One region of the Microbacterium sp. UMB0228 genome, then DNA from elsewhere that is predicted to be linked to it. Evidence: predicted binding sites of a transcription regulator. Region 1 holds the regulator's gene; the other holds the start of a gene.

Evidence for each region. The regulator HrcA, encoded in region 1, represses chaperone genes, less so after heat shock. The targets are predictions, from matches to a motif close to TTNGCACTCGNNNNNNNCGAGTGCNAA.
Region 2: a site for HrcA is predicted at 13,423-13,449, ahead of groES (co-chaperone GroES). Genes of this name have one in related genera too.

What each region holds. Positions count from the first base shown of each region.
Region 1 covers NZ_PNFU01000007.1:134,111-149,754, reverse strand. Annotated here, with positions in the region: gene CJ226_RS15455 (MFS transporter) at 1-981, shown strand, start outside; gene CJ226_RS15450 (alpha/beta fold hydrolase) at 973-1,704, opposite strand; gene CJ226_RS15445 (ABC transporter family substrate-binding protein) at 1,780-3,495, opposite strand; gene CJ226_RS15440 (ABC transporter ATP-binding protein) at 3,625-5,553, opposite strand; gene CJ226_RS15435 (ABC transporter permease) at 5,550-6,488, opposite strand; gene CJ226_RS15430 (ABC transporter permease) at 6,490-7,473, opposite strand; gene lepA (translation elongation factor 4) at 7,716-9,584, shown strand; gene CJ226_RS15420 (GIY-YIG nuclease family protein) at 9,633-10,034, opposite strand; gene CJ226_RS15410 (DUF1990 family protein) at 10,330-10,983, shown strand; gene hemW (radical SAM family heme chaperone HemW) at 10,983-12,200, shown strand; gene hrcA (heat-inducible transcriptional repressor HrcA) at 12,310-13,341, shown strand; gene dnaJ (molecular chaperone DnaJ) at 13,378-14,490, shown strand; gene CJ226_RS15390 (16S rRNA (uracil(1498)-N(3))-methyltransferase) at 14,493-15,221, shown strand; gene CJ226_RS15385 (HIT domain-containing protein) at 15,259-15,606, shown strand.
Region 2 covers NZ_PNFU01000001.1:287,109-302,752, reverse strand. Annotated here, with positions in the region: gene CJ226_RS01600 (glycosyltransferase) at 1-892, opposite strand, end outside; gene CJ226_RS01595 (PHP domain-containing protein) at 892-1,605, opposite strand; gene CJ226_RS01590 (ATP-grasp domain-containing protein) at 1,602-2,591, opposite strand; gene CJ226_RS01585 (response regulator) at 2,591-3,637, opposite strand; gene CJ226_RS01580 (DUF2277 domain-containing protein) at 3,776-4,087, opposite strand; gene CJ226_RS18575 (hypothetical protein) at 4,188-4,598, shown strand; gene guaB (IMP dehydrogenase) at 4,672-6,174, opposite strand; gene CJ226_RS01565 (branched-chain amino acid ABC transporter permease) at 6,491-7,777, shown strand; gene CJ226_RS01560 (branched-chain amino acid ABC transporter permease) at 7,781-8,758, shown strand; gene CJ226_RS01555 (ABC transporter ATP-binding protein) at 8,748-9,746, shown strand; gene CJ226_RS01550 (ABC transporter ATP-binding protein) at 9,743-10,510, shown strand; gene CJ226_RS01545 (ABC transporter substrate-binding protein) at 10,576-11,832, opposite strand; gene rarD (EamA family transporter RarD) at 11,977-12,909, opposite strand; gene groES (co-chaperone GroES) at 13,040-13,336, opposite strand; gene CJ226_RS01530 (SAM-dependent methyltransferase) at 13,493-14,692, shown strand; gene CJ226_RS01525 (hypothetical protein) at 14,700-15,644, opposite strand, start outside.

The DNA of each region.
Region 1 (15,644 bases):
CACCGGCGGCGGCCGTGGGCTCTGGGAGGGGTCGCGCTCACGGCCGTCTGTCTCGTCTTCACCGGATTCGCCGACGGCCCGTGGGCGATCGGCGCCGGCTGGGTCGGCGTCTCGATCGGCGTCGCCGTCTCCTCCGCCGCGTTCACCGCGCTCATCGCCGACCAGCTCCCGACGACGCAGCGCGGTGCCGCTTCCGCCGCGGTCGGGTCGAGCCAGGCGGTCGGCATCGTGCTCGGGGTCGGACTCGTCGTGCTGCTCGGCCTCGGCATCGTCGCCGGGTATCTGCTCCTCGCAGGCATCATCGCGGTGGTGGGCGTCGCGGCGGCGCTGCTGCTGCCGGACCCGCCGAGCACGGAGGCGCTGCGTCCCCCGCGCATCGGGCGGCCCCGCCTGGCGTCGCTCCGCGACCGCGACTTCGCCTGGATGCTCTCGGGCCGGCTCGTCACGAATATCGGCAACGCCCTCGGCACGGCGCTGTTCCTCTTCTTCCTCCTCCACGGTCTCGGACAGGAGAGCACGACCGCACAGGACAACCTCCTCCTGCTGATCGTCGTCTACACGGTCTTCGTGGTGCTCGCTTCCGTGATCACCGGGATCATCTCCGACCGCACAGGGGAGCGGCGCCGGCTCGCCGTGGGGGCCACGATCGTGCAGGCGGCATCGGGTGTGGTGATCGTGGCCGCGCCGACCTTCGAGATGACGATGGTCGCCGCCGCGCTCATGGGCGTCGGCTACGGCGCCTTCTCGACGGTGGGCCTCGCGTTCGCGGCCGATCTCCTCCCGGACGAGCAGGATCACGCGCGCGATCTCGGCATCGTGAACGTGACCGCCGCCCTCGGACAGCTCATCGGTCCCGTGCTCGGGGCGGGGCTCGTCGCGCTGGCCGGCGGGTTCTGGCTCGTCTTCCTCGCGGCAGCCGTCCTGTCGCTCGTCGGCGGAGCGCTCACCGCCGCCGCGCGACCCCGGGTGCTCTCAGCCTGACGCCGTGCGCTGCTCGATCGTCGCGATCGCGAGGGAAAGGACGGCGTTGAACACCCGCGGGCGCATGGCCGTGATCAGGTGCGTGGTCCGTGGCACGACGATGAGCTCCGCCTCCGGGGCCAGGCGCCGGAACAGGGGTTCGTTCAGCCGGAGCTGATCGTACTGGCCGTTCACGAACCAGAGGGGCACCTGGATGCGGGGGACCGCGGCGGCCACATCCAGGGCGGCGAGGCTGCGCAGCGTCTGGTCCTGGACGTCGAGGGCGTACCCGCCGGCGGCGAAGTCGCCGCGATTCTCCTCGGGGATCGTCGCGGCGAGCATGCGCTGCGTCAGCCACATGCCGCGGTCGGGCAGGGAGTCGACGGCCCGGGCGAACAGTCGGTACGCGCGCAACCCCGCGCCGCGGGGGAGCGAGGTGCACGCGGCGGCGACGAGTCCGTCGACGGGCGGAGGCTCTGCGCCACCGGTGTACGCGAGCGAGAGCAGCCCGCCCATGGAGTGGCCGACGAGCAGCACGGGGCCCGTCTCGGCCGCGGCGCGGACGGCGGCGTCGATCGTGTGCAGCGCCTCGTGGAGGGTGAAGTCCTCGTCCATCCGGCTGCCGTGGCCGGGGAGGTCGACGGCGGTGACGGGATGCCCGTGCGCCTCCAGGTACTCGATCTGCGACCGCCACATGGTGGACGACGTGCGGATGCCGTGCACGAGGACGGTCTGGACGGTCACGCCTTCAGCATAAGGAAAGCGGGGCCGGTGGATGGACCACCGACCCCGCTTCGACACGAGATGTGTCAGAGGATGTTACTTCTCCCAGCCGACGTTCTCGATCGGCGTGACGCCGAACAGGTCGAGGCCGACGTAGGGCTCCGGCGTGAGGTTCGCCAGGCCGTTCTTGACCACGTAGATCGAGGGGCCGCTGTACAGCGGGATGACGCCCCACGTCTCTTCGACGATCTTCGGCTCGAGCTCCATCGCGGCGGAGGTCCAGGACTCGGCGTCCTTCTGGCTCTCGACCTCGTCGGCGATCTGCTTGTCGATCTCCGGGGTGCTCGTGCTCGAGAGGTTCAGCTGGCTGTCCGAGCAGTAGAGCTGGCAGAACCAGGCCGGGCCGAACGGATCGGAGTCCGTGAAGCGCAGCGACACGACGTCCCAGTTCTTCGAGGTGAGGTCGTTCGAGAAGTCGGCCGAAGCGCGGACATCGATCTTCAGGTCGATGCCGATCTCCTTCTGCTGCGCCTGCAGCGACTTCGCGAGCGCCTCGAGCGTGGGGTCCTCACCGAAGACCGGGAAGGTGACGGAGAGCTTCTCGCCATCCTTCTCGCGGATGCCGTCCTCGCCCTCGGTCCAGCCGGCGTCGTCGAGCAGCTTCTTGGCCGCGTCGACGTCGTGCTTCAGGCCGGCGGTGGCGAACGAGTCCTCGTAGCCATCCTGGAACGAGTACAGGTTCAGCGAACCGGCGACCGGCTCGTCATAGCCGAGGCCGTTCCATGCGATCTGCTTCTGCTGGTCGATGTTCACGCCCAGGAAGAAGGCCTTGCGCACGTCGATGTCCTCGAACTGCGGCTTGTCGGCGTCGACCATGAGGATGGTCTTGGCGGTCTGCTGCGCACGACGGACGGTGGTGTCCTCGACGTCCTGCACCTGCTTGAGGCGGTCGTTGGTGTTGGCGCCCACCATGTCGATCTCGCCGTTCTTGAAGGCGTTGACAGCGGCGTCCGGCTCCATGGCCGTGAAGGTGACCGAGTCGAGCAGCGGCGCGTTGCCCCACCACTCGGGGTTCGGCTTGAACGAGACGAAGCCGCCGTTGGCGTCGAACGTGTCGACGGTGTAGGGACCCGCGCCCCACTCCGGGTGCATGTTTCCGATGAAGCCCTCGTTGAACACGGTCGGGTCAGCTGCTGCCGGGTGCAGCACCCCACCCGTGAGGAAGGCCATGGACGGCCAGGCGTAGATACCGTCGAACGTCACGACGGCGGTCTTCGCGGTGTCGCCCTGCTCGACGGACTTGATCTGCTTGTAGCCGTCGGTCGCGTTGGGGGTGAAACCCTCTTCGTAGGAGCGGTTGGCCTTCCACGTCGCGTCGACGGCGGTCCAGTCCATGTCCGTGCCGTCGTTGAAGTGCGCCTCGTCCGTGAACGTGAAGGTGATGGTGGTGTTGCCATCCTTCTCGCCGATCTCGTACGTGTCGAGGTAGGCGTCGTTCTTCGTGACCTCGCCCTCCGGCGAGACGAGGAGGATCTGCGGCATGTACCACGACCACAGGCGGACCGTGTCGGCGCTGCCGTCGCCGTTGAAGGCGTTGAGCTGCTCCGGGATCTCGTTGATGGGGAAGTTGACCTCGCCACCCTCCTGGAGGTTGCTGCGGTCCTGCGGGTTGTAGTCGGCGGTCTTGGTCTCGACCTTCTCGCCGCCGTTGTCTCCGCCGCCGTTGTTCCCGGAACCGCTCGCGCAACCCGCGAGGGCGAGTGCGAGGGCGCCGCCGACCGCGACCGCCCCCAGCAACTTCTTGTTCTTCATGGTGCTCCTTTCGCCTTTCGGCGTTTCATAAGGGGAAGACTAGTTCGCGCTTTATCCCGGTACACCGCGTGACGGTGAATGCCGCCTAACCGTTATCGGACGGTGACCGAGGGCTCCGCCTGCCTCGATTCAGACGGAAGCGGGCTTCGTGGACATCGTGTCGGCATCGAAGACGACCCGCTCGCGGGTGCGCTCGATGTCGGGATCCGGCACCGGGATCGCCGACAGCAGCGCCTTCGTGTACGGGTGCTGCGGGTCGTCGAAGACCTGGTCCACATCGCCGTGCTCCACGAACTCGCCGAGGTACATCACAGCCACCCGGTCGGCGATGTGACGGACCACCGAGAGGTCGTGCGCGACGAAGAGGTAGGACAGCCCGAGCTTGGTCTTGAGCTCGTCGAGCAGGTTGATGACGCCGGCCTGGATCGACACGTCGAGCGCGGAGACCGGCTCGTCGAGCACGACGATCTTCGGGTTCGTCGACAGGGCGCGGGCGATGCCGATCCGCTGCCGCTGACCGCCGGAGAACGCCTGCGGGAAGCGGTCGCTGTGCGCGGGGTTGAGGCCGACGAGGTCCATGAGCTCGTCCACGCGCCGGTGCGCCTCCTCCTTCGGCGTGCCGATCGCGAACAGCGGCTCCGAGATGATGTCCGCGACGGTCATGCGCGGGTCGAGGGCGCCCATCGGGTCCTGGAAGACGATCTGGATGTCGCGGCGCAGGGCGCGCTCGACCTTGCGGCTGTGGATGTCGTTGACACTGGTGCCGGCGATGACGATGTCACCATCGGTCTGCTTGACCATGTCCATGATCTGCAGCAGCGTCGTCGTCTTCCCCGAGCCCGACTCGCCGACGATGGCCATCGTCTCGCCCTCGCGCACGTCGAAGCTGATGCCCTTGATCGCCTGGACTTCGCCGACCTTGCGCTTCAGGAAGGCGCCCTTCAGCAGGGGGAAGGTCTTGCGGAGGTTCTTGACCTCGAGCGTGATCGGCCGCTCCTCGCGCGGGGACCGCGTGAGGTCGCTCTCCGGCACGGGGCGCACCGGGTAGACGGGAAGCCCGCCGAGAAGGCCGCCGTCCTCGATCTCGTGGGCGCGGATGCACGCGGCCTGGTGCAGGTCGCCGGATCCCGTCGGGACGGGGAGCAGCTCAGGCTCCTTGGCGCGGCAGGCGTCCATGACGATCGGGCACCGGTCGGCGAACGGGCAGGCGTCCGGCAGGTCGATGAGCAGCGGCGGATTGCCCTTGATGGGAGTGAGCGGTTCCTTCTCGGCCTTGTCCACGCGGGGGATGGCGCCCAGCAGGCCGATCGAGTACGGCATGCGGGTCTTGTGGAACAGCTCGCGCACGGGGGCGTGCTCCACGGGCTTGCCGGCGTACATCACGAGCACGTCGTCGGCGGTGCGGGCGACCACGCCCATGTCGTGCGTGATCATGATCACGGCGGCGCCGGTCTCATCCTGCGCCTTCTCGATGAGGTCGAGGATCTGTGCCTGGATGGTGACGTCGAGGGCCGTGGTGGGCTCGTCGCAGATGATGAGCTTCGGGTTGTTGGCCATCGCGATGGCGATGACGACACGCTGCCGCATGCCTCCGGAGAACTCGTGCGGGAAGGACTTCATCCGGCGCTCGGGCTCGGTGATGCCGACGAGCTTGAGCAGCTCGACGGAACGGTCCCAGGCGTCCTTCTTCGACAGGCCGCGGTGGACCGTGAGGGCCTCGATGAGCTGGTCGCCGACCGTGTAGACCGGCGTGAGCGAGGTCAGCGGGTCCTGGAAGACCATCGACATGCCGTTGCCGCGAATGACCGACAGCTGCTTGTCGGTCATGCCGACGAGCTCCTGCCCGTCGTACATGATCGAGCCGGTCACCTTGGCGTTCTCATCGAGGAGCCCCATGATCGCGAGCGAGGTCACGGACTTGCCGGAGCCGGACTCGCCGACGATCCCGAGGGTCTTGCCGGCCTCGAGGTCGAAGGAGACCCCGCGGACGGCGTCGACGCGGCCGGCTTCGGAGGCGAAGCTGACCTTGAGGTCGCGGACGGAGAGGACGTTGGTCATGCGCGGCCTCCAGCAGCCGAAGTGGGATCGAGGGCGTCGCGCAGGCCGTCGGCGATCAGCGCCATCGACACGGTGAGCAGGGTCAGCGCCGCCGCCGGGAAGTAGAACAGCCAGGGCGACGTGGTGAGCGAGCTCGATCCGGCACCGATGAGGGCACCGAGCGAGACGTCGGGGATCTTGACGCCGAAGCCGAGGAAGGACAGGCCGGTCTCCGTCACCACGGCGTTGACGACGCCGAGGGTGAAGTTGATGACGAGGAGGGAGCCGATGTTGGGAAGCAGGTGGCGGAGCACGATGCGCATGCCGCCGACGCCCATGTAGCGGGCGGCACTGACGTACTCGCGCTCACGAAGCGACAGCGCCATGGTCCAGATGACACGAGCGGGGAAATACCACCCGATCACGAAGATCATGATGAGCGCGATGACCCGCCAGTCGCCGCCGGCCTTGTTGGAGATCATCGCGAGGATGAGGAAGCTCGGGATCACCATCATGAAGTGGATGACCAGGAGCGAGATGCGCTCGGTCCAGCCGCCGAAGTAGGCCGCGGCCGTGCCGACGAGTGCCGAGACGATCGTGACGCCGACGGAGACGGTGATGGCGATCATGAGCGACCGCTGCAGGCCCACGGCGACCTGGGCGAAGAGGTCGTTTCCGGCGTTGTTCGTGCCGAACCAGTGCTCTGCCGACGGGGGCGTGCTGAGGTTCAGGAAGTCGAGCTCGATGTGGTCGTACCGGGCGATGAAGGGCCCGAGGATGGCGAAGAGAACCAGGAGCACGAAGATCACGAGGCCGATGAGGGCTCCGCGGTTGCGGGAGAAGCGCCGCCAGTACAGCGTCCACTTCGACAGGCGCTTGGTGGCGACGCGCGTGGTCTCGGGACCGGCGGTCTCCGGCTCCGGGTGGATGGTCGGGTCGAGCATGTCGGTGCTCATGTCAGCTCACTCTCACGCGCGGGTCGAGGACGACGACGGCGATGTCGGCGAGGATGGCGCCGATCGCCGTGAGGACCGCACCGAAGGCGGCGATCGCGACGGTTCCGTGGATGTCGTTCTTGGTGATGGTCTCGATGAAGTACCGGCCCATGCCGTTCCACGCGAAGATCGTCTCCGTCAGCACCGCGCCGGTGAAGATCGCGGGGATAGTGAAGGCGACCTGCGTGGCCACAGGGATGAGCGATGTGCGCAGCGCGTGCTTGCGGATGGCCTGCTGCTTGGTCAGGCCCTTCGCACGGGCCGTGCGGACGTAATCGGCGTTGATGTTGTCCAGCAGGAGCGACCGCTGCAGGAAGTGGATGCTGGCATACCCCGTGAGCACGAGCGCGATCGTCGGCAGCGTCAGGTGTTGCAAGACGTCTATCAGGGTGGGGAAGAAGCCCTCGACCCCTTGGCTGGCATTGCCGGTCACGTAGAAGATGCGGGTGCCGGTGGCGTTGTTCAGGCCGATCGCGAGGAGGACGATCGCGAAGGCCGCGACGACGATCGGGATGTTCAGGGTGATGATGCTCGTCGCCTGGCCGATGCGGTCGGCGAGCTTGTACTGCCGAGACGCGGTGTACACGCCGAGCGCGATGCCGAGGACCGTCGTGAGGATCGTCGCACCGAGGACGAGCTCCGCGCTGACCCACATGCGGTAGGCCACCTGCTCGTTGACGGATCCGCCCGTCGGGCTCACACCCCAATCCCAGCGGAGCAGGATGCCGGTGAACCATGTCCACCACCGCTCGATGAGCGGAACGGTGTCGCTCAGGTTGCGGGGAGCGAGGGTGTTCACGATCTGCTCTTCGGTGAGCGGAGGGCGGCGACCGACGTAGTTGCTGCGCGGATCGAGGAAGCCCCACGCGAGGAAGTAGGTGAGGTTCGTCGCGACCACGATCATGAGCAGCCAGCCGAGGGCACGGCGCGCGAGGTACTTGATCAAGGGGGATTTGTCTTTCTCTTCTCCAGACGCGCTCGGGGTCTGCCGACGCAACGCTGAGCCGGGCGGATGATCGGGTTTCATCCGCCGTTCCGCGCGACGCGACAGCCCTCACGGAGTCTGTGACGGAGTCGTATCGCTTACGGGATCCGGTGTCACGGATTGATCCCGGGCAACTTCGGGAGACTATCACCGATACGTCGGAATGGGGATTATGAGGACCCTCACCGTAGAATCGACGGGACATGTCCCCACGCGCTCTCACCCCGCTTCAGCCTGCCGCGACGCCGGCTGCGCAGATCCGTAACTTCTGCATCATCGCCCACATCGACCACGGCAAGTCGACCCTGGCCGACCGCATGCTCCAGATCACCGGCGTGGTCGCGGAGCGGGACATGCGCGCCCAGTATCTCGACCGGATGGACATCGAGCGGGAGCGCGGCATCACGATCAAGAGCCAGGCGGTGCGGATGCCGTGGGCTCTGGGGCAGGCGCAGGGCCCGGACGAGGTCTTCGCGCTCAACATGATCGACACTCCCGGTCACGTCGACTTCACGTATGAGGTGTCCCGCTCGCTGGCCGCGTGCGAGGGTGCCATCCTGCTCGTCGACGCCGCGCAGGGCATCGAGGCCCAGACGCTGGCCAACCTCTACCTCGCCCTGGAGAACGACCTTCACATCATCCCGGTCCTCAACAAGATCGATCTCCCCGCCGCGGACCCCGAGAAGTACGCGAAGGAGCTCGCCTCGCTCATCGGCGGCAAGCCGGAGGACGTGCTGCGCGTGTCGGGGAAGACCGGCATGGGGGTCGAGGATCTGCTCGACCGGATCGTCGAGGAGATCCCGGCTCCGGTGGGGGATGCGGACGCACCCGCGCGGGCCATGATCTTCGACTCCGTGTACGACGCCTACCGCGGCGTCGTCACCTACGTGCGGATGGTCGACGGCAGCCTCTCGCCCCGCGAGCGCATCCAGATGATGTCCACCGGGGCGAACCACGAGGCCCTCGAGGTCGGCGTGTCGAGCCCGGAGCCCACTCCGACCAAGGGACTCGGCGTCGGCGAGGTGGGCTACCTCATCACCGGCGTGAAGGACGTGCGGCAGTCGAAGGTCGGCGACACGATCACGAACGCGCGCAAGCCCGCGGCGGAGGCGCTTCCCGGCTACACGGACCCCAAGCCGATGGTCTTCTCGGGCATCTACCCGATCGACGGCAGCGACTACGCGGAACTGCGCGAGGCGCTGGACAAGCTCAAGCTCTCCGACGCCTCGCTGCAGTACGAGCCGGAGACCTCCGTGGCGCTCGGCTTCGGGTTCCGCTGCGGCTTCCTCGGCCTGCTGCACCTGGAGATCGTGACCGAGCGTCTTTCGCGGGAGTTCGGCCTCGACCTCATCACCACGGCCCCGAGCGTGATCTACGAGGTCGTGACGAGCGACACCGGCGAGACGGTGACCGTGACGAACCCGAGCGAGTACCCGGACGGGCGTATCGGCTCGGTGTCGGAGCCGATGGTGAAGGCGGCGATCCTGCTGCCCAAGGACTACGTCGGCACCGTCATGGAGCTGTGCCAGTCGCGGCGCGGCACGCTGCTGGGCATGGAGTACTTCTCCGAGGAGCGCGTCGAGCTGCGCTACAACATGCCCCTCGGCGAGATCGTGTTCGACTTCTTCGACCAGCTCAAGTCCAAGACGCAGGGCTACGCCTCCCTGGACTACGAGCCGTCGGGACAGCAGGAGGCCGACCTGGTCAAGGTCGACATCCTCCTGCAGGGCGAGAAGGTCGACGCGTTCAGCTCGATCGTGCACCGGGACAAGGCCTACGCCTACGGCACGATGATGGCGGAGCGGCTGCGCAAGCTCATCCCTCGCCAGCAGTTCGAGGTGCCGATCCAGGCCGCGATCGGTGCGCGCATCATCGCCCGGGAGACGATCCGCGCGATCCGCAAGGACGTGCTCGCCAAGTGCTACGGCGGTGACATCACCCGCAAGCGCAAGCTCCTCGAGAAGCAGAAGGAGGGCAAGAAGCGCATGAAGATGGTGGGCCGCGTCGAGGTCCCCCAGGAGGCGTTCATCGCCGCGCTCTCTGGCGACGTCGAGACCAAGGACAAGAAGTAGCACGCTGGGTCGCTGAGCCCGTCGATCCACGCTGGGTCGCTGAGCTTGTCATAGCGCGTCAGTCGGCGCTGGGTCGCTGAGCTTGTCGAAGCGGTCAGTCGCCGTTGGGTCGCTGAGCTTGTCGAAGCGGTCAGCCGCGCTGGGTCGCTGAGCTTGTCGAAGCGCACCGTACGACCTCGACAATGACGGAAGGTCCTCCCACCGACTCTCGATCAGTGCGATCTTCTTCCGACGACTCCATCCCTGGATCTGCTTCTCCCGGAAGAAGGCCGCGTCGACGGTGTCGAAGCACTCCGCGTAGACCAGAGCCGCGGGCCTGCGTCTCCGGGTGAAGTCCGCGGCGAACGCGTCGTCGTGGTTGTGCTCCCAGACGCGGGCTTCGAGGTCGCCGTTCGTGCTGCCCGTGTAGAAGCTGCCGTCACGGCATTCGAGGATGTAGGTCCATGGCATCGGGCCATCATGGCGGAGGGGCGTGCGGGTTTCCCGGGGCGTGAGGAATCCCTTCGACAGGCTCAGGGAGCCACCGTTGTGGAGGAGCCTTTCGACGGGCTCAGGGACCCAGCGTGGAAGGGGCCCTTCGACAGGCTCAGGGACCCACCCTTCGACAGGCTCAGGGACCCACCCTTCGACGGGGTCAGGCGCCCACCCTTCGACGGGCTCAGGGACCCAGCGTCAGGGGGCAAGGATGTGACGGCGTGCGGCGCGGGGGGTGTTCGCTCAGGGAACCCGAAGTAGGCTGGATCTCATGCGGCGCGGGACTTTCCGAGACGACACGGTGGACTATGCGGCCGTGGGTGCGACCCACGCCCCCGATCTGATGCAGTACCCGCCGGAGCGCAGCATCCCGGCGGAGGAATCCTGGCGGATCGGCAGTGGCGAGGAGCGTTTCCAGACGGCCGGCGAAGCCCTGCTGTCGTGGACGGCGCAGCGCGCGGCTGGCCTGTCGGTGGAAGACGTCCGCCCTGCTCCCGGCCCCGCCTATGCGGGCGTGAGCTTCGACGCCGAGGGCAATCCCATCGCGCCGAGCAAGCGGGATGTGGAGCCGCGCTACGACGCCGAGGGGATGCCTTTCGTGGGCGCGGGCATGACGCTCCACCTCCGCGGCCGCGTCGGCGGCATGCGCGCCGACTCCGAGCTGCGTGTGATCTCGGTCACCGAGGAGACCCGGCGGATCGGTTTCGTGCTGGGCACGGTCGGGGGCTCCGTCGTGAGCGGCGAGGAGTCGTTCGACGTGGACTGGCGAGAGGACAACGACGAGGTCTGGTTCACGGTCCGGGCTTTCGACGCCCCGAACACGCTGCTCTATCGGCTCGTCCCCGCCCTGATGAAGCACCGCCGTCGCGAGCTGTTTGCGCGCTACCTCCGCGCGATCTCCCCGCTCTACGCGACCCCGGTGTGATGGCGGGACCACTTCCGCTCGGGGATCCGGCGCCCGCGGACGGGCGACTCCCCGCCGATCTTCCGATCTCCGCAGAGACGCCGTTCTCCGCCTACCTGCACATCCCGTTCTGCCGCGTGCGCTGCGGCTACTGCGACTTCAACACGTACACGTCCGGTGAGCTCCGCGGGGCGAAGCAGGAGGACTACGCGTCCACCCTCATCGGCGAGATCGCCCTCGCGCGTACGGTGCTGGACGAGGCCGGAGCACTGCGCCCGATGGACACGGTGTTCTTCGGCGGCGGCACGCCCACGCTGCTTCCCGCGGGAGACCTCGCCCGCATGCTGGGAGCGGCCACCGCGGCGTTCGGACTCGCACCGGGCGGCGAGGTCACGGTCGAGGCCAACCCCGACACGGTGACCCCGGAGGTCGCGCGCATCCTCGCTGAGGCGGGGGTCACGAGGCTGTCCATCGGCATGCAGTCCGCCGTCCCGCACGTCCTCGCCGCGCTCGACCGGACGCACCGCCCCGAGAACGTCCGCACCGCCGTCGCCGCGGCGAAGGGGGCAGGACTCGCGGTCAGCGTCGACCTCATCTACGGCGCACCGGGGGAGAGCCTCGCCGACTGGGAGGCCTCGCTCGACGCCGCCCTCGCCCTGGAGTCCGACCACGTCTCCGCGTATGCCCTCATCATCGAGGACGGCACGAAGCTCGCGCGACAGATCCGTCGCGGTGAGGTGCCGACCCCGGACGACGACCTGCAGGCGGACATGTACGAGCTGGCGGACGAGCGCCTCGCCGCCGCCGGGTTCGAGTGGTACGAGGTCAGCAACTGGGCCCGCAGCGAAGGGCAGCGGTCGCGGCACAACCTCGCGTACTGGCGGGGGAGCGACTGGTGGGGCTTCGGCCCCGGCGCCCACAGCCACGTCGCCGGACTCCGGTGGTGGAACGTCAAGCACCCGGCGGCCTACGCGCAGCGGCTGGCGGCCTCGTCCTCGCCGGCGGCCGGGCGCGAACGTCCGGACCCGGAGGCGCGGACCCTGGAGCGCATCCTCCTCCTCAGCCGCATCCGTGAGGGGATCGCGGTGACCGACGTCCCGGAGCAGAACCGGGACCGCATCGCCGGCCTCATCGCCGACGGGCTCATCGACGCGCCGGCGGCGATCCGCGGGCGCGTGCAGCTCACGCTCCGCGGCCGCCTCCTCGCCGACGCCGTCGTGCGCGAACTGACGGATTGAGCGGCTCCACCGGCGCTGCCCCGCCTTCGGAGATCTCCCGGTCGCAGGAGGTAGGATTGGCACTCAGGGCAGCAGAGTGCCAGCATCCGGTCGGCGGGAAGGGGAAGCCATGGTCACAGAGCGAGGGCTGCAGGTCCTCCGCGCGATCGTGCAGGACTACGTCGAGACGCACGAGCCCGTGGGCAGCCGTTCCATCGTCGACCGGCACTCGTTCGGGGTCTCGGCCGCGACCATCCGCAACGACATGGCGCAGCTGGAGGACGAGGAGCTGATCACGGCTCCGCACACGTCATCCGGGCGCGTCCCCACGGACAAGGGCTACCGGGTGTTCGTCAATCACCTCGCCCAGCTCCGTCCTCTCTCCACCGCTCAGCGTTCCGCCATCGAGTCGTTCCTCGCCGACCCGGCCGACCTCGACGACCTGATGGTCCGGACCGTCCGCGTCCTCACGCAGCTCACCGGCCAGGTCGCGCTGGCGCAGTATCCGTCGTTCGCGCGGGCGCACGTGACCCACGTGGAGCTCGTGACGCTGGCCCCCAACCGGCTCCTCACGGTGCTGGTGACGGACGCCGGTGGGGTGTCGCAGCGGATCACCGCTCTGCCGGACGCGATCGACGAGGCCGACCTCGCCGTGCTGCGCGCGCGACTTTCCGCCCTCATCACCGGGCAGGCGATCGCGGCGGCCTCCGACCGGCTTCAGGCGCTGCTCGCCACGGAGGAGACGCCGCAGGATCGCGTGCTCCGCACCCTCGCCGGCGTCGTGATCGACGAACTCGGCGGCTTCCGGCAGGAGCGGCTCGTGATGGCCGGAGCGGCGACCCTGGCGCGGCGCGAACAGGACTTCCGCGGCAGCATCCACCCCCTCCTCGAGGCCATCGAGGAGCAGGTCACGCTGCTGCGGCTGATGAGCGAGATGGTGCCGGACGAGCACGGCCTCGCGGCGAGCATCGGCACCGAGAACGCCTCCTTCGGGCTCGGCGAGGCGTCGATCGTCGCCAGCAACTACGCGGCGCCTTCGGGGACCGCGCGGGTCGGCGTCATGGGACCGACGCGGATGGACTATCCGAGCAACCTCGCGGCAGCGCGGGCGGTCGCCCGCTACCTGTCGCGCATGCTCGACGACGACGAGGCCGGCCGCTGACGCGGCCCCACGGAAATCACACGCAGAAAGGCGATTGTGGCGGACCACTACGAGGTTCTCGGGGTGTCCCGGGACGCTTCCACCGACGAGATCAAGAAGGCGTATCGGCGCCTGGCACGGCAGCTCCACCCGGACGTGAATCCGGGGGAGGAGGCTGCGGAGAAGTTCAAGCTCGTCACGCACGCCTACGACGTGCTCAGCGACGAGGAGTCGCGCCGCCGGTACGACATGGGCGGCGGTGACGGCGCGAACAACTTCGGAGGCTTCGGAGGCTTCGGCGACATCTTCGAGACGTTCTTCGGCGCGTCACAGGGTGGCGGACGCGGCGCCCGTCCGCGGTCGCGGCGAGAGCGGGGTCAGGACGCGCTCGTCCGGGTCACCCTCGACCTCGGCGATGTGGTCTTCGGTGCGCACCGCGACATCGAGGTCGACACGGCCGTGCTCTGCGAGACCTGTCAGGGCTCGTGCTGCCAGGAGGGCACGTCGCCCGTCACCTGCGACATCTGCGGCGGCACGGGGCACGTGCAGCGTCAGGTGCGGAGCCTTCTCGGCAACGTCGTCACCTCCCAGCCGTGCGGCACCTGCGAGGGCTACGGCACGACCATCCCGTACCCCTGCGGCACCTGTGGCGGGCAGGGACGCGTCCGCTCGCGCCGCACGGTGTCCCTCGACATCCCGGCGGGCGTCGAGACCGGACTGCGGCTGCAGCTCCCCGGCTCTGGCGAGGTCGGCCGCGCGGGCGGCCCGAACGGCGACCTCTACGTGGAGGTCACGGTCAACCCGCACCCCGCCTTCAGCCGTGACGGCGACGACCTGCTCGCCACGCTCGAGGTGTCCATGACCGACGCCATCCTCGGCACCGAGACCTCGATCGAGGGACTCGACGGGGAGGTCGACCTGGAGATCCGCGCCGGCGTGCAGTCCGGTGACGTGCTGACCATCAAGGGCCGAGGCATCACGCCGCTGCGCGGCACCCAGCGCGGCGACCTCCGCGTCGGCGTGCAGGTGGTCACCCCCACCAAGCTCGACTCCGCGCAGCGCAAGCTCATCGAGGACTTCGCCAAGAAGAACAAGGCGCCGGGCCCGCAGCTCGCGCAGTTCCAGCAGGGCCTGTTCTCCAAGCTGCGCGACCGGTTCCGCGCCCACTGATCGTGGCGCTGCACTTCCTCGTCGAATCCGCGGGTGATGCCGCGGTGGGCGGCCTCGTCTCCCTGACCGGGGCCGAGGCGAAGCATGCGGCCGTCGTCCGGCGGCTGCGCGTCGGCGAGGCCGTCACGGTCGGTGACGGTCGGGGCATCTGGCTGACCGGCGTGGCCGAAGCGGTGTCGCCGTCGCGCGTCGACGTCCGGATCACCGCGCGCGTCGAGCACGAGCCGGCGAGCCCACGCCTCGTGCTCGTGCAGGCGCTCGCGAAGGGCGACCGCGACGAGCTCGCCGTGCAGGCCGCGTGCGAACTCGGCGTCGACGAGGTCGTGCCGTGGCAGGCGGGTCGCAGCGTGTCGCGCTGGGAGGGGCCGAAGGCGGTGAAGGGACGCGAGCGCTGGGCGACGATCGTCCGCGAGGCCGCGAAGCAGGCGCACCGTGCCTGGGTACCCGAGGTGGCCGCCCCGGAGACGACCGCACAGCTCGCGACCCGCGCGGCGACGCAGCGCGTGCTCCTGCTCGACCCGACCGCGCCCGTGCGGCTCTCCGCCCTGGTGCCGGATGAGCGTGACCTCGTGCTCGTGGTGGGTCCGGAGGGCGGGATCGCTCCGGAGGAGCTGGAGAAGCTCACGGCCGCGGGCGCCGAACGCGTGCTGCTCGGCGACACCGTGCTGCGCACGTCCACGGCGGGCCCCGCGGCCATCGCCGTGCTGTCCGCGGCCCTCGGGCGCTGGTGACCGGCCGCACCGCGCGTCCCCCCAGTAAGCTGAGAGCATGAGCGAACCCTCGATCTTCACGCGCATCCTCACCGGGGACATCCCCGGGGAGATCCTGCTCGACACGGGCCGCGTCTTCGCGATCCGCGACATCGATCCGCAGGCGCCGCTCCATGTGCTCGTCATCCCCAAGACCGAGGAGTACCGCGACGTGACCGAGCTCGCGGCCGGGGATCCCGCGCTGCTGGCCGAGATGGTCGCCGCCGCCAAGCGCATCGCGGAGGAACACGCCAACGGCGAGTACCGCCTCATCTTCAACAACGGCGCGAGCGTCGCGCAGTCCGTCTTCCACGTGCACGCCCATGTGCTCGGCAACCTCGAGGAGAACAAGCTCGTTGGCTTCTGACGATCAGGAAAACGTCACCGAACGGCTCTACGCCGACG
Region 2 (15,644 bases), on a different contig from region 1:
AGAGCTTCTTGTAGATCGAGGTGAGCTGCACGTTGCCGCGCGCCCAGCGCAGCCGCTGCTTCCAGAGACTGTCGATCGTCCGCGGCTCCTCGGCGAGCACCACGGCGTGCGGCTCGAACACCATCCGGCGGCCGTGGAGCTGACTCTCGAAGGTCGTCATGGTGTCCTCGGCGAGCGTGCCCGTCGGGATGCGTCCGCCGATCGCCTCGAGGTTCGCGCGGGAATGCAGCTGGGCGCCCCCGGCGAGGCAGGCGATCGCTCCCCCGACGTTCTGCGTGCGCCGTGCCGAGAGCTGGCCGATGACGTACTCGATCGCGATGAACCGGGTGAGGTAGTTGCGGTCCCTGCTGCCCTCCGCGATGTAGGCCGTGACGGCCCCGACCTCCTCGTCGGCGAGGTGCCGGGTGAGCTTGCGCAGGGAGTTGCGCGCGAAGATCACGTCGGCGTCCATGATGAGCACCGCCTCGGTCCACGGGTCGGCGAGCACGACGTCGAGGCCGTGGTTCAGCGTGTGCGCCTTGCCTTCGCCGCCCTTCTCGCGTCGCAGGTGGACGACCCGCCCCGGATAGGTCGCCGCCTTCTGCTGGACGATGGCCGGGGTGTCGTCCGTGGACGCGTCGTCGACGACGAAGACGCGGAGGCGCTCGGCGGGGTACTCGAGCTGGAGCAGCCGCTCGATCGCGGGGCCGATGACGAGGCCCTCGTTCCATGCCGGGATGACCACGGCCACGTTCGGGTGGTACGGGGCGGCCTTGCCGTAGTGATTGCGGAAGGCGTGCAGCGGCAGCATGAGGAACTGCAGACCGGTGTTGACGACCGGCAGCGTGCCGATCAGCACGCAGAGGAGGAGGATGACGACGACGACCGTCTCGATCCAGGTCAGTTCGGGCATCAGTGTCCTTCCGTCCCGGTGAGCAGCGGGACGATGCGGGAGTACCGGCCGACGTCCGCGGCCACGTGGCTGTCGGTGGAGGCCACGATGCCGGCGCCCGCGCGCTCCAGGGCGTTCAGCGCCTCCGCGCCGGGGCACACCCACTTCTCGTTGACCTCGACGAGCGTGTCCGTCTCGGCGGCGGCTCGCGCCCACGCGTCGAGGCGCTCGACCCCGAGCTCCTCCTCCGCGAGACCGATCTTCGGCAGGATCGAGAAGCAGTGCGCGAGCTGGTTGCCCGGATGGCGGCGCATGGTGGCGATGACGGCGTCCACGAACTGGTCGAGGACGTCGGCCTGCGCCCAGCCCGCGGCGATGCGCTCGCGGACCGCGGTGGGTCCGAGCGGCCCGTCCACGCCGGGGAACTGATGATCGGCGATGAGGATCCGGTCGACGCCCGCCGGAAGCGCCGGGATGTCGAGCGCGCCCGAGGCGTCGAGGATCTTCGCCTCCACGCCGGTGAGCACCGTCAGTCCGTCCGGGACGGGCAGGCGGCGGACGGCGGCGAGGTACTCGGGTACCCAGGTCGTGGTCTGCCGCACGTGGTCGACGAGACGGACGGTGTCGAGACCGACGGCCGCAGCCGCGGCGACGTTCTCCTCCAGGGTGGAGACCGCGTCGTCGGAGAACGTGGAGTGGACGTGGTGGTCTCCGCGCAGGGCGGGATGACTCACAGCTCCTCCTGGTGACCGGCGTGCGCCGACACGAGCAGGTCGTCGACCTCGACGATCACATCCTCCAGGAAGCGCACGGAGGCGACCTCACGGAAGGGCACCTGCACCGGGATCTCCCGGCCGAGGAAGAGGTCGGCGACGAGCGACGGGATGTCGACCCCGGCGGCGATCGTCAGCGGGAGCGCCCCGGGGAAGCGCGGGTTGACCTCGAGCAGCACGGCCCGCCCGTCCCGATTGCGGCGGAGCTGTACGTTGGCGACGCCGACGAGGCCGATCGCCCGCGCGATGGCGGCGGCGGTCTCCTCGAGCTCGGGGTCGCGGAGGGTGCGGCCGGCGATCGCGACCCCGGAGTCCACACGGGCACGGGTGCGCGGCACCGCGGCGACCACGCCACCGGAGGCGTCGGCGATCACATCGACCGAGTACTCCTCGCCCGGGAGGAAGTCCTGCACGATCAGGCCCTCATCCGTAGGGAGGGCGGCGAGCGCCTCCGCGTCGGGGACGAGGCGCACACCGCGGCTGCCCGCGCCCTGCCGGGGCTTGGCGAACACGGGGAACTCCCACGCGACCTCCGCGGCATCCGGGCCGGCGAGCACGGTGCGCGGCACACGACCGGTCGGCGCGCAGCGCTCCGCGAGGGCGAGCTTGTCGAGGGCGGTGTGCAGCGTGTCGGCGGGCGGCGCGGCGAGGACCGCGGGGGCCAGCTCGTCCCGGCGGTCCGCGAGCGCGATCAGCTCCACGTCGACGGTGGAGATCACGAGGTCGAGACCGTCCTCGGCGACCATGCGCGCGATCGCCGGCACGAAGTCCGCGTCGCGTCCCGGGGGGACCAGACGACGCTGCGCCGGCGGGACGAGGTAGATGCCGCTCGCCCAGCCGTCCATGTCGGCCGCGAAGACCGTCAGATCGGACCGGCGCAGCAGGGAGCGGATCACCGCGACCCCGGCGGGGCCCCCGGCTCCGGTGACCAGTACGCGCTTCGTCATCAGCTCTCCCGTCGGGTCAGTTCATGGGCGCCGATGAACTCGGCGGTCTCGCGCACGACCTCCAGCGGCTCGACGGCCACGCCGCCGCCGAACCGCGACCAGTAGCGGGCGGTGGCCGTGACGAACTCCGGCTCGAGGTACTCCCGGTTCGCCGCGGCCTGGGACTGGAAGCACTCCAGCAGCCGCAGCTTGTCGTCGAGGAAGCGGTCGATGCGGACGAAGCGCGTGGGCCGGTAGTCGATGGTCGCGGAGGGGCTCTGGTAGCACGCGACCGTGCCGACGCGGCGCGTCGCGACGATCGTCGCCTCGTTCACGGCGCGGTGATCCTGATGACGGTCGTGGTGCGAGTGCGTGTAGACGATGGTCGGCTGGATCTCCTGCACGACCTCCTCGATGAGGCGGACAGTCGACCCGCCACCGGAGATCTCGGTGTCGACGAGGTCTTTCACGAACAGCCGGGCGCCCACCTGCTCGGCGGCGGCGAGGGACTCGTGCTGGCGGCTGTCCGCATCACCGCCGCGCGCTCCGCGGGAGAGCGTGAGGATGGTGATGCGATCGCCGGCGGCCGCATGGGCCGCGAGGATGCCGCCGACACCGATCTCGACGTCGTCCGGGTGCGCTCCGATCGCGAGGACGACCTCACCGGTCTTCGCCTCCGCCGTCCGACGCCGGGACTCCTCGACGAGCCGGGTGACCGACTCCACGAGCCGGGCGTTGTCGAGCGGCTTGGTGAGGAACTCGTCGGCCTGCGCCCGGAGCGCGGAGACGGCGTACTCGACCGAGACGTGCGCCGTCATGACGATGACCGGCACGGTGGGCATGAGGCGGCGCAGCTCCGCGAGGAGCTCCAGGCCGCTGAGTCCCGGCATCTCGATGTCGGTGACGACGACGTCGGGTTTCACCGCCGCGGCTTTCTCGAGCGCCGACCGGCCGTCGTCCGCGAGATCGACGACGCAGCCCGCACGCCGTTCCAGGACGGTCTTCACGAGCAGGGCGACGTCGTGGTCGTCGTCGACGACGAGAATGCGAGGGGGGACCTCAGCCATGTACAGCTCTCCTTGGGGAGATTCCCTGCCGAGGGGATTCGGCGGTGCGACCGCGGTGCCTTCATCACCGGGCCGCAGGGAAAGTCGAGCGGGGTACGTCGATTCTGGCACAGGGCTCCACCCCCGGCCCGCAGCGCTTCAGCCCGCGCGCGCCGCCCGCTTCTCCTCCTGGTAGAGCCGGATCGCCTCGTACCGCTCCGCCGATCGCGCCCGCCTCTTCGCCGCCTGCTCCTCGCGGTTCTTGGGCGGCGCCGAGGTCACGAGATCGTCGAGCAGCCGCCGCGTGGCCACGGCGATCTCGGCCACCGCGCGATCGAAGACCTCGCGGTTCGCCCGCGACGGCGCCGTCGTCCCGGAGATCTTGCGGACGAACTGGAGCGCAGCCTCGCGGCACTCCTCATCGGTGGCCGCGGGCTCGAGGTTGTTCAGAGGCACGATGTTCCGGCACATACCGGCACCGTACGCGCGGCACGGGCACCACGAAAGGGGGATGGCACGCCCGTCCCGCCGTCGCTACGCTCTGGGCTACGACCGGAACCGAGGAGAGATCATGACCGACGCACCGCCGCCCGACGCCCCGCCGCCCTACAACCCGCCGCCGCCCCGCAGCACGCCCTCGCCGTATCCCGCCGCCTCCGCTCCCCCGTCCGGCACCCCCTCCGCGCAGGACGTGCCGACGTCGCCCCCGGGGCGGGTGCTGTCGATCATCGGCCTCGTGCTGGCGTTCCTGCTGCCGCCGGTCGGCCTCATCCTCAGCATCATCGCCGCCGTGCAACTCGGCAAGGCGAAGGCTCCCAAGGGCATCGCGATCGCCGGCATCATCGTCGGCGCCGTCCTGACGATCTTCGCGATCATCGGCATCATCCTGCTGGCGACCGTGCTGGCCGGCGTGATCGGAACGTGCGCCGAGCTCGGCCCCGGGGTCTGGGACGTCGGCGGCGTCACCTACCGCTGCGGCTGACCGCACCGCTAATGATGAGGGGCCGGATGCAGCGCATCCGGCCCCTTTTGTGCGTCCCCCTGCGGGGGCGCGGTCACTTCTTGTAGTTCGGCGCCTCGACGACGATCTGCACGTCGTGCGGGTGCGACTCCTTGAGCCCGGCCGAGGTGATGCGCACGAACTTGCCGCGCTGCTTGAGCTCCTCGATGGTGCGGGCGCCGACGTAGAACATCGACTGCCGCAGGCCGCCGACGAGCTGGTAGGCGACGGCCGAGAGCGGGCCGCGGTAGGGGACCTGGCCCTCGATGCCCTCCGGGATCAGCTTGTCGTCGCTGGGCACGTCGGCCTGGAAGTAGCGGTCCTTCGAGTAGGACGTCTGCTTGCCGCGCGTCTGCATGGCACCGAGCGAGCCCATCCCGCGGTACTGCTTGAACTGCTTGCCCGACTGGAAGACGATCTCGCCCGGCGACTCGTCGGTGCCGGCGAGGAGCGAGCCGAGCATCACGGCGTCGGCACCGGCGACGAGCGCCTTCGCGATGTCGCCCGAGTACTGCAGGCCGCCGTCGGCGATCACCGGGACGCCGGCGGGGCGCGCCGCGAGCGAGGCCTCGTAGACGGCGGTGACCTGCGGCACGCCGACACCGGCGACCACGCGGGTGGTGCAGATCGAGCCGGGGCCCACGCCCACCTTGACCGCGTCGACACCGGCGTCCACCAGCGCCTGCGCGCCCTCGCGGGTGGCGACGTTGCCGCCGATCACGTCGATGTGGGCGAACGACTCGTCGGCCTTGAGACGCTTGACGAGGTCGATCACGCCCTGCGACTGCCCGTTGGCGGTGTCCACGACGAGCACGTCCACTCCGGCGTCGCGGAGGGCCTCGGCGCGCTCCCACGCGTCGCCGAAGAAGCCGATCGCCGCGCCCACCCGCAGCCGGCCCTGGTCGTCCTTGGTGGCGAGCGGGTACTTCTCGCTCTTGTCGAAGTCCTTGATGGTGATGAGTCCGGCGAGCTTGCCGTCCTCATCGATGAGGGGCAGCTTCTCGACGCGGTGCTTCGCGAACAGCGCGATGACCTCGCCCGCGGCGACGCCGACGGGGGCGGTGACGAGGTTCTCCCTCGTCATGACGTCCTTGACGAACGTGCTCTGACGCTCGAAGCCGGAGACGAAGCGCATGTCGCGGTTCGTGATGATGCCCACCAGGCGACCCTCGTCGTCCACGACCGGGAGACCGGAGATCCGGTACTTGGCGCACAGCGCGTCGACCTCCTCCACCGTCGCGTCCTGCGTCGTGGTGATCGGGTCGGTGATCATGCCGGACTCGCTGCGCTTCACGCGGTCGACGTGCGCGGCCTGGTCGGCGATCGAGAGGTTGCGGTGCAGGATGCCGATGCCGCCCTCCCGAGCCATGGCGATCGCCATGCGGGATTCGGTCACCGTGTCCATCGCGCTGGAGAGCAGCGGCGTCGCGACGGAGATCCGTCGGGTGATCCGGGACGACGTGTCGGCCTCACTGGGGATGACGTCGGTGTGCCCGGGGAGCAGCAGCACGTCATCGTAGGTCAGTCCGACGAAGCCGAAGGGATCGTGCTGGTCCATGGAATCTCCTCCTGCGCGAGTGGCGCGGATCCGGGTGCGAATGGGGGGTCGACGTCGGCCGGTGCGCGGGCGTGACCCGTATGGAGATTCTAAGCGAGACACGCCCGAGAACATTCCCAGGGCCCCGTCGTTACCGGACCGTTGGCCGGGACGATAGGTGATTCGCCGATCGCCCATTACGCTCAAGTGCGTCGTCCATCCCCGCGGTTCGACCCGAGCCCGCGGAGACAGCACTCACAGTGGAGGTTGCGTGGGACCCACAGCACTCGCCGGACCGCGAAAGCGCCCTTGGGCCTTCGCCTTCTTCGGAATCCTGATGGCGCTCGCGGCATCGCTCCTGCTCCCTCCCTCAGCGGCCTCCGCCGAGACCACGGACGACGGGCAGGAGGTCACCGACTTCTACTTCGCCGGTGTCGTCACCGACGGCGACGAGCCCGTCGAGGGCGTCGTCATGACGATCGAGGGCAACGGCTTCGACGCCGAGACCGAGACGGACGCCGAGGGCAAGTGGCGCCTCTACGTGCCGGAGAAGGAGACGTACACCCTCACGGTGGACGAGTCCACGCTTCCGGACGGCGTGATCGTCGACGCGACGCAGCTTCCCGAGGGCATCCAGCCCGTCGCCGGTACGACCGCCTCGTTCGAGCTGGAGTTCGGTCTCACCGGGACGAAGATCGTCAACCTCTTCCTCGGCGAAGGCGAGCGGGTGACCGTCTCCTTCCTCGATCAGCTCCTGTCGCGCCTGGTGGGCGGTCTGAACTTCGGCCTCCTGCTGGGGCTCGCCTCGATGGGCGCCGCGCTCATCTACGGCACCACCCGGCTGTCCAACTTCGCGCACGGCGAGATGGTGACGTGGGGTGCGGTGATCACCCTCGTCGTCACCTCCTTCTGGCAGCTCCCGCTGTGGGCCGGCATCATCGTCGCGGTCATCGGCGGCGCGGCGCTCGGCTGGGCGCTGGACGCCGGCATCTGGAAGCCGCTGCGGCGGCGCGGTCTGGGCGTCGTCCAGCTCATGATCGTCAGCATCGGCCTCTCGCTGGCCCTGCGCTACGGCCTGCAGTACATCATCGGCGGCAACACCTACCAGCTGCCCGGCGCGAGTCCGGAGCCGATCCGCCTCGGTCCGATCTCCCTGTCGTACATCGACATGATCGGCATGGCCACGAGCATCATCGTGATCCTCGGCGTCGCGTTCTTCCTCACCCGCACCCGCATCGGGAAGGCGACGAGGGCGATCTCGGACAACCCGCAGCTCGCCGCCGCCTCCGGCATCGACGTGGACAAGGTCATCCGCGTCGTCTGGATCCTCGCCGGCACGCTGGCCGCGATCTCCGGCATCCTCTGGGCCTACTTCCGCCCCGGCGTGAAGTGGGACATGGGCATGCAGATGCTGCTGCTGATGTTCTGCGCCATCACGCTCGGCGGTCTCGGCTCCGCGATCGGCGCGCTGATCGGCTCGATCATCGTCGGTCTCGCCGTCGAGGTCTCCACACTCCTCGGGGTGCCTACCGACCTCAAGTACGCCAGCGCCCTCGTCGCGCTGATCATCATCCTGCTCGTGCGACCGCAGGGCATCCTCGGACGCAAGGAAAGGTTGGGCTGACGCATGGACTTCGGAAGCATCTTCGGCAACACCGCCTCCTACCTGTTCAGCCCGACGACGATCGCCTACGCGCTCGCGGCCACCGGCCTCGCGGTGCACTTCGGGTACACGGGTCTGCTCAACTTCGGCATGGCGGCGTTCATGGCGATCGGCGGCTACGGCTACGCGATCTCCATCCTCACCTTCGGATTCCCGTGGTGGCTGGGCGTGCTCGTCGGCCTGACCGGCGGTGCGCTCTTCGCCCTGCTGCTGGGCATCCCGACCCTGCGGCTGCGCGCCGACTACCTCGCCATCGCGACCATCGCGGCCGCAGAGGTCGTGCGCCTGATGTTCGTCACGGAGCTCTTCAAGGACTGGACGAACTCCGCGGGCGGTCTGTCCGGGTACCACCAGAGCTTCCGCGACGCCAACCCGTTCCCGCCGGGGACGTACGGCTTCGGCCCGTGGACGTACAACGCCAACGACCTCTGGGTACGGGTGTTCGGACTGCTCACCCTCGCTCTGACGGTCCTCGTGGTCTGGGCGCTCATGCGCAGCCCGTGGGGCCGGGTGCTCAAGGGCATCCGCGAGGATGAGGACGCCGTGCGCTCGCTCGGCAAGAACGTCTTCGCCTACAAGATGCAGGCCCTCGTGGTGGGTGGCGTGATCGGTGCGCTGGGCGGCATCGTCTTCGTCCTGCCGTCGGCGGTCATCCCCGGCAGCTACTCCACGTCGCTGACGTTCTTCCTGTGGACGATCCTGCTCCTCGGCGGCGCGGCCACGGTGTTCGGCCCGACGCTCGGCGCCGTGCTCTTCTGGGTGGTGTTCGCCTTCCTCGGCGCGCTCCTCCCCGCGATGGCCACGGCCGGCTACCTGCCCATGACGAGCGCTCAGGCCGACGTGGTGCGCTACATCCTCATCGGCATCGTGCTGATGCTGATCGTCGTGTTCCGCCCGCAGGGCATCCTGGGGAACAAGAGGGAGATGACCTTTGTCAAGTGAGAACGACGCGGCCGTCACGCCCGCGAAGAGCGCTCCCCGCGCGAAGACCACCGGCCTCGCCGCGGGTCCTGCCGCCCCCGGAGTCAAGAAGGTCGACCCGATCCTCGTCGTGGACGCCGTGCAGCGGCGCTTCGGCGGCCTGACCGCGGTCGACGTCGATCACCTCGAGATCCCCCGCGGCGCCATCACGGCGCTCATCGGCCCCAACGGTGCCGGCAAGACCACGCTGTTCAACCTCCTGTGCGGCTTCGACAAGCCCAACAGCGGGACGTGGTCCTACGACGGCAAGAACCTGTCCGGCATCCCGTCGTTCAAGGTCGCCCGGATGGGACAGGTGCGCACCTTCCAGCTCACCAAGTCGTTGTCGCTGCTGACCGTGCTGGAGAACATGAAGCTCGGCGCGAAGGACCAGCGCGGCGAGGGCTTCTGGGCAGGCCTGTTCCCCTTCCTCTGGCGGAAGCAGGAGCAGGAGATCGAGCAGCGCGCGCACGAACTCCTCGTGCGCTTCAAGCTCGACGCCAAGGAGCAGGACTTCGCAGCGTCGCTCTCCGGCGGTCAGCGCAAGCTGCTGGAGATGGCCAGGGCCCTCATGAGCGACCCGAGCCTCGTCATGCTCGACGAGCCGATGGCCGGGGTGAACCCCGCCCTCACCCAGTCGCTCCTCGATCACATCCTCGACCTCAAGGACCTCGGGATGACCGTGCTCTTCGTGGAGCACGACATGCACATGGTCCGTCACATCGCCGACTGGGTGGTCGTGATGGCCGAGGGGCGCGTGGTGGCCGAGGGGCCGCCGGAGACCGTCATGGAGGATCCCGCGGTGGTGGACGCCTACCTCGGTGCCCATCAGGACGTGGACCTCGGTGCCGTCACCGGCCGTCTCCCGGTGATCTCCGACGCCGATGCGGAGCGCATCCGCGAGCAGATCGAGACGGAGGTCGAGGCCGAGGTCGAGGCCGAGGACGCCGCCGAGGAGGACAAGGCATGAGCACCGCAACCCCCGCCGAAAGCGCCGCCCGGCCCGATGATGTCGTCGTTGAGCTCAAGGACGTGCACGCCGGCTACCTTCCGGGAGTCAACATCCTCAACGGCGCGAACCTCGTCGCCCGCCAGGGTGAGCTCATCGGCATCATCGGCCCGAACGGCGCCGGGAAGTCGACCCTCCTCAAGGCGATCTTCGGCATGGTGAACGTCCGCGAGGGCGACATCACGGTCAAGGGCGAGAGCATCGTCGGCCTCAAGGCCGACAAGCTCGTGCGCCGCGGTGTGGCCTTCGTGCCGCAGACGAACAACGTGTTCCCGTCGCTCACCATCCAGGAGAACCTGGAGATGGGCCTCTACCAGAACCCGAAGATCTTCGCGGAGCGGCTCGAGTTCGTCAGCAGCATCTTCGCCGAGATCGGCAAACGCCTGAAGCAGCGTGCCGGCTCGCTCTCCGGCGGTGAGCGGCAGATGGTGGCCATGTCCCGCGCGCTCATGATGGACCCCTCGGTGCTGCTGCTCGACGAGCCGTCCGCCGGCCTCTCCCCCGTGCGGCAGGACGACGCCTTCATCCGCGTCTCCGACATCAACAAGGCGGGCGTCACGACGATCATGGTCGAGCAGAACGCCCGGCGGTGCCTGCAGATCTGCGACCGCGGCTACGTGCTCGACCAGGGCAAGGACGCCTACGAGGGCACCGGCCGGGAGCTGCTGAACGACCCGAAGGTCATCGGCCTCTACCTCGGCACCCTCGGGACCGACGCGGCCTGAGACACGGCCCAGGAACGACGAGGGCCCCGGATGCCGACGCATCCGGGGCCCTCGTCGTCGCTGCGTTACTTGATGCGCGAGGTGACGTTCTCGGAGTCGAACTCGTAGACGCCGATGGCAGCGCCCTTCGGGTCGTTGTTCTCGTCGAACGTGATCTCACCGGAGAGGCCGTCGTAGTCCGGCGTGCCGCCGTCGTTGATGATCGCGGCGCAGTCGGCGAAGTTGTCGCACTTCTCGCCGTCGCCGTCACCACCGGAGACGGTGATCATCTCCGCGGCGATGTCCGGGCCTTCGACCGAGCCGGCCTTCAGCGCGGCCAGAGCGATCAGCACCACCGCGTCGTAGGCCTCGGACGAGTACGTCACGGCGTCGATCGGGTCGTTGCCCTCGGCCGTCCAGACCGCGTTCAGCTGGTCGAGGAAGTCCTGCGGAAGCTCGGCGCCGGCGCGGGTGCCCTTCGAGCCCTCGAGGCTGATCGGGATGTCGGTACCCCAGTCCTTGAGGTTGCCGTCGACGAGGTACAGCGAGCCCGTGTCGACCCCGGCGTTGCCGAGCAGCGGAGCGATGGTCGCGAACTGGTCGTAGGAGACCACGGCGACCGCATCCGGATTGGCCGCGGCGATCTCCGAGACCTGCGCGTTGAACTGACCGTCGCCCTGGTTGTACGAGGCGTCGGCGACGACCTCGCCGCCGGTGCTCTCGAACGTGGCCTTGATCGCCTCGAACAGACCCGTGCCGTAGGGGTCGTTCTGGTAGATGATGCCCAGCGTCTTGTGGCCGTCCTCGGCGATCTCGTTGCCGAGGACCTCGCCCTGGAGGTTGTCGCTCGGGGCGGTGCGGAAGTACATCGGGTTGATGCCCGTGAAGTCCGGCGAGGTGTTGGACGGGGACACCGTCAGGATGTCCGCGCCCGCGTTGCCGTCGAGGATGAGCTTGGTGACGCTGGAGGACGCCGCGCCGATCATGGCGGTGATGCCGTCGTTGCGCAGGTTGGTGATGGAGGTCTCGTAGGCCTTGTTGTCGAGGTCGCCCTCGTCGGCCGTGCTGAGGTCGATCGTGATGCCCGCGTCGGCCTCGTTGATCTGGTCCACGGCGAGCTGGACGCCGGCCTCCATCGGCGCGCCCAGGAACGCGAGCGTACCGGTGGCGGGCAGCAGTGAGCCGAGCTTGAGCGTCAGGTCGGCGGCGGGCTTGTCGCCACCCCCGTCCGACGGCTCCGCGTCCGGCGTGCTGCTGCAGCCCGCGATGATGAGGGCGGAGGCGCTGACCAGCGCGATCCCGGCGAAGATCCTCGCGCTGCGCGAGCCCTTCAGTGCGTTCATGATGCTCCCTTGCGTAAACGAACGTGGACGGTGACCACAGTCGGGTGCTCTAACACTAGGGCGTGCACCCCGCGCGCAGGAGGGGCAAGTATCTCGGTGCGTTAACGATCCAGGACCGCTGTTTCCGCCTGTGGGCGGGCGGGATCAGGGCACCGCCGCGGGGGTGTCCCGCCGGCCGCGCCGCGCGGCGAGCAGCAGATCGACGACGAAGACCCCGATCGCGATCCACACCAGGACGAACCCGATCCAGCGCTCCGGCGGCATCGGCTCGTGCAGCACGACGACCCCGATCACGAACTGCAGGATCGGGGTGAGGAACTGCAGCATGCCGATGACGGTGAGATCGACGCGACGCGTGCCGGCCGCGAACAGCAGCAGGGGGACGGCCGTCGCCACTCCCGCGAACGCGAGCAGCACGGCATGCGGCCAGCCCGCAGTCCCCATGGTCAAACCGGCCGGCGTCGTCGCCACGATCACAAGCTGCACCACCGCGATGGGGATCAGCCAGAACGACTCGAGCGTCAGCCCGCTGACCGCGTCGACGGCGGGGCCGATCTTCTTCTTGAGGAGCCCGTACAGGCCGAAGGAGGCCGTGAGCGTCAAGGCGATCCAGGGGACGTGGCCGTACGCCACGACGATGACCACGACCGCGATGGCCGCGATCCCGACGGCCGCCCACTGCAGCCGGCGGAGGCGCTCCTTGAGCACGAAGACGCCGAGCAGAACCGTCGTGATCGGGTTGATGAAGTAGCCGAGCGCCGTCTCCACCACGTTCCCGCTCAGCGTGCCGAGGACGAAGACCTGCCAGTTGACGTAGATGAGAAGGCCGGCCAGGGCCGTCCACCCCAGCAGCCGCGGACTCCGGACGATGGCGAGGAAGGCGGCCCATCCCCTCATGACCGTGAGCAGCAGGAGGCAAAAGACGAAGGAGAGCAGCACCCGCCAGGCCACGACCTCCCAGGGACCGGTGGGCTGCAGGAGGAGGAAGTAGAGCGGCAGGACGCCCCACAGCAGATACGCGCTGCCGGCGTAGGCGACGCCCGCCGTCCGGGTGGCGCGGGTCGTCTCAACAGTCACCGCACAACCCTATGCCTGCGCCGCCGGGCGACGCGCCGTTCGGGACGCAGAAGAGGGCCCGGATGCCGAAGCATCCGGGCCCTCTTCGGACCGGGTTCCGTCCGGCGAGCGGAGGGAACCGGGTGTGCGATCAGCGGACGACGACCGCCAGGACGTCGCGAGCCGACAGGACGAGGAACTCGTCCGCGCCGAACTTCACCTCGGTGCCGCCGTACTTGCTGTAGAGCACGCGGTCGCCGACGGCGACGTCGAGCGGAACGCGGTTGCCGTTGTCGTCGATACGGCCGGGGCCGACCGCCACGACCTCGCCCTCCTGGGGCTTCTCCTTGGCGGTGTCGGGGATGACCAGGCCACTCGCGGTGGTCTGCTCGGCCTCGACCTGCTTGATGACGATGCGGTCCTCGAGCGGCTTGATGGAAACCGACACGGTCTACCTCTTCTTTCTTGACGCTGACACGAAAGACTCGTTCGCACTCTCAACCCGAGAGTGCTAATGCCAGTGTAGGCGGTCGGCTGGCACTCATGCAATGCGAGTGCCAACCCCGATCCGGCGGCGACCGCGTCCTAGGGTGGGAGGGTGGAGATGTCCGAGCTGCGCGCCCTGCTGACCCCTGCCGGCCTCGAGCTGCTCGATGCGCTCGGGCCGGTCACCTCCACCGCCGAGGCGGCGACCGCGGTCTCCCGACTGCGGGCCGCCGGACACTCCCCCGACCTCGTCTCCGCCGTCGTCGGCCAGGCGCACCTGCGAGCCAAGGCCACGGCGAAGTTCGGCCCCTTCGCCGCCCGCATGCTGTTCACCCGCGCGGGCCTCGAGCAGGCCACCCGCCTCGGGGTGGCCGCCCGCCACGCCCAGCGGATCCGCCGGGCCGGCCTCACGAGTGTCGCCGACCTCGGCTGCGGGATCGGCGGCGACGCCCTCGCATTCGCCGGCGCCGGACTGGCGGTGCACGCCGTGGATGCCGACGAGGTGACCGCGGCCCTCGCCGCCTACAACCTCGCCCCGTTCGGCGACGACGCCACGGTGCGCCACGCGACCGCGGAGGAAGCGCTCGGAGAACCGGTCCCCGGCCAGGCGATCTGGATGGACCCCGCCCGCCGCACCTCCGGGCACAGCGAGACCCGGCGCGTCTCCGCCGACGACTACTCGCCGTCGCTCGACTGGGCGTTCGCCGTCGCCGCGCAGCGCCCCACCGGGATCAAGCTCGGCCCCGCCCACGACCGCGACGCCCTGCCCGCGGACGCGGAGACGCAGTGGGTCAGCGCCGACGGGAGCGTGGTCGAGCTCGTGGTGTGGTCGCGCGAGCTCGCGAGGGAAGGGGTGCGGCGCTCCGCCCTCGTCATCCGCGGCGAGCGCTCGCACGAGCTCACCGGATCCGCGGATGCCGAGGATGCTCCGGTCCGTGCGCTCGGGGCCTTCCTCCACGAGCCGGACGGGGCCGTCATCCGGGCCCGGCTCATCGGCGACGTCGCCCGCAGCCTCGACGCGGGGATGCTCGATCCGCGCATCGCATACCTGACCTCCGACGCCGCCCTGACGAGCCCGTTCGTGCAGTCCTTCCGCGTCCGGGAGGCGCTGCCGATCACGCCGAAGACGATCAACGCGGCCCTGAAGGCCCACGGCATCGGCCGCATCGAGATCAAGAAGCGCGGGGTGGACGTCGATCCGGCGGCCTTCCGGCGCAAGCTGACCCTGCGCGGCGACGCCGAGGCGACCCTGATCCTCGCCCGGTTCGGCGATCAGCGCCGCGCGATCCTCGCCGACCGGGTGCCCGCCGCGGACTGAGTGCCCGTCAGCCCTCCGGGTCGCGGCCCGGGATGTCGACGCGGATCGGATCCCCGGGCGGCCCGGTGGTCACGAGGTAGGAGTCGCCGGAAAGCGTCCTCGCCGCGGTCGATGCGGTCGTCACGGTGAGGTAGGGCACCTGCCTGCGAGTGAACGCCACCTCCAGAACGGAGACGGAGAGGACCTCTCCCGATGTCTGCTCGGTGTCCACGACCTGCACGCCGAGGCCTGTCTCGATCGCCTCCGACATCGCCGCGCACTGCCGTGAACCGTCGACGTCGACGATGAGGCATCGCTGAGTGGGGCCTTCCTCCGACGCGCGGTCACCGAGCCAGACCGGCTGCCCCCGGAAGGACCCGAGGAGCGTGAGACCGAGCGTGTAACCGTCGTCGATCAGCTCCTTCGCCCTGGGGCGGTGCTCGGCACCGAACTGGTCGACCAGTGCCGAGGACTGCCCCCAGCGCTGGATGCTCACCATCGGCTCGTCCGTGGTGGAGAACAGCATGGTCGCGGTGATGCTGTCCACGGCGTAGGCATCTCCCTCGTCGGCTGCCGCCGGCCCGGGCACGGCGATCGAGGCGTAGAGGCCCGGGGCCACTTCTCCCTTCGGCAGACACGTAAACGCGGAGTCGGCGCCGGCATCGAGGATCAGACACCGCGTCTCCCCGGCGTCCTGCGTGGCGAACCAGGCGAGAGCCCCCTCCGCCTCCCCCACAGGGCGGACGGATCCGGGGTCGTAGCCCGAGTCGGCGAGTTCGGTCCGCCGGTCCTCCTGCGCCTCCGTCAGAGGGAACGCGTCCGACCGCGGGGCGAACAGCGCCCACCCGGCCCCCACGCCGATCGCGAGGAGAGCCGCCGACGCCACGAGTACCTTCGCGAGACCGCGGCGGTTCGCGGCCGGTGCCTCGGACGCCGAGACGTCCTCCGGGTTCTCCGGCGCGGCGTCTTCCGC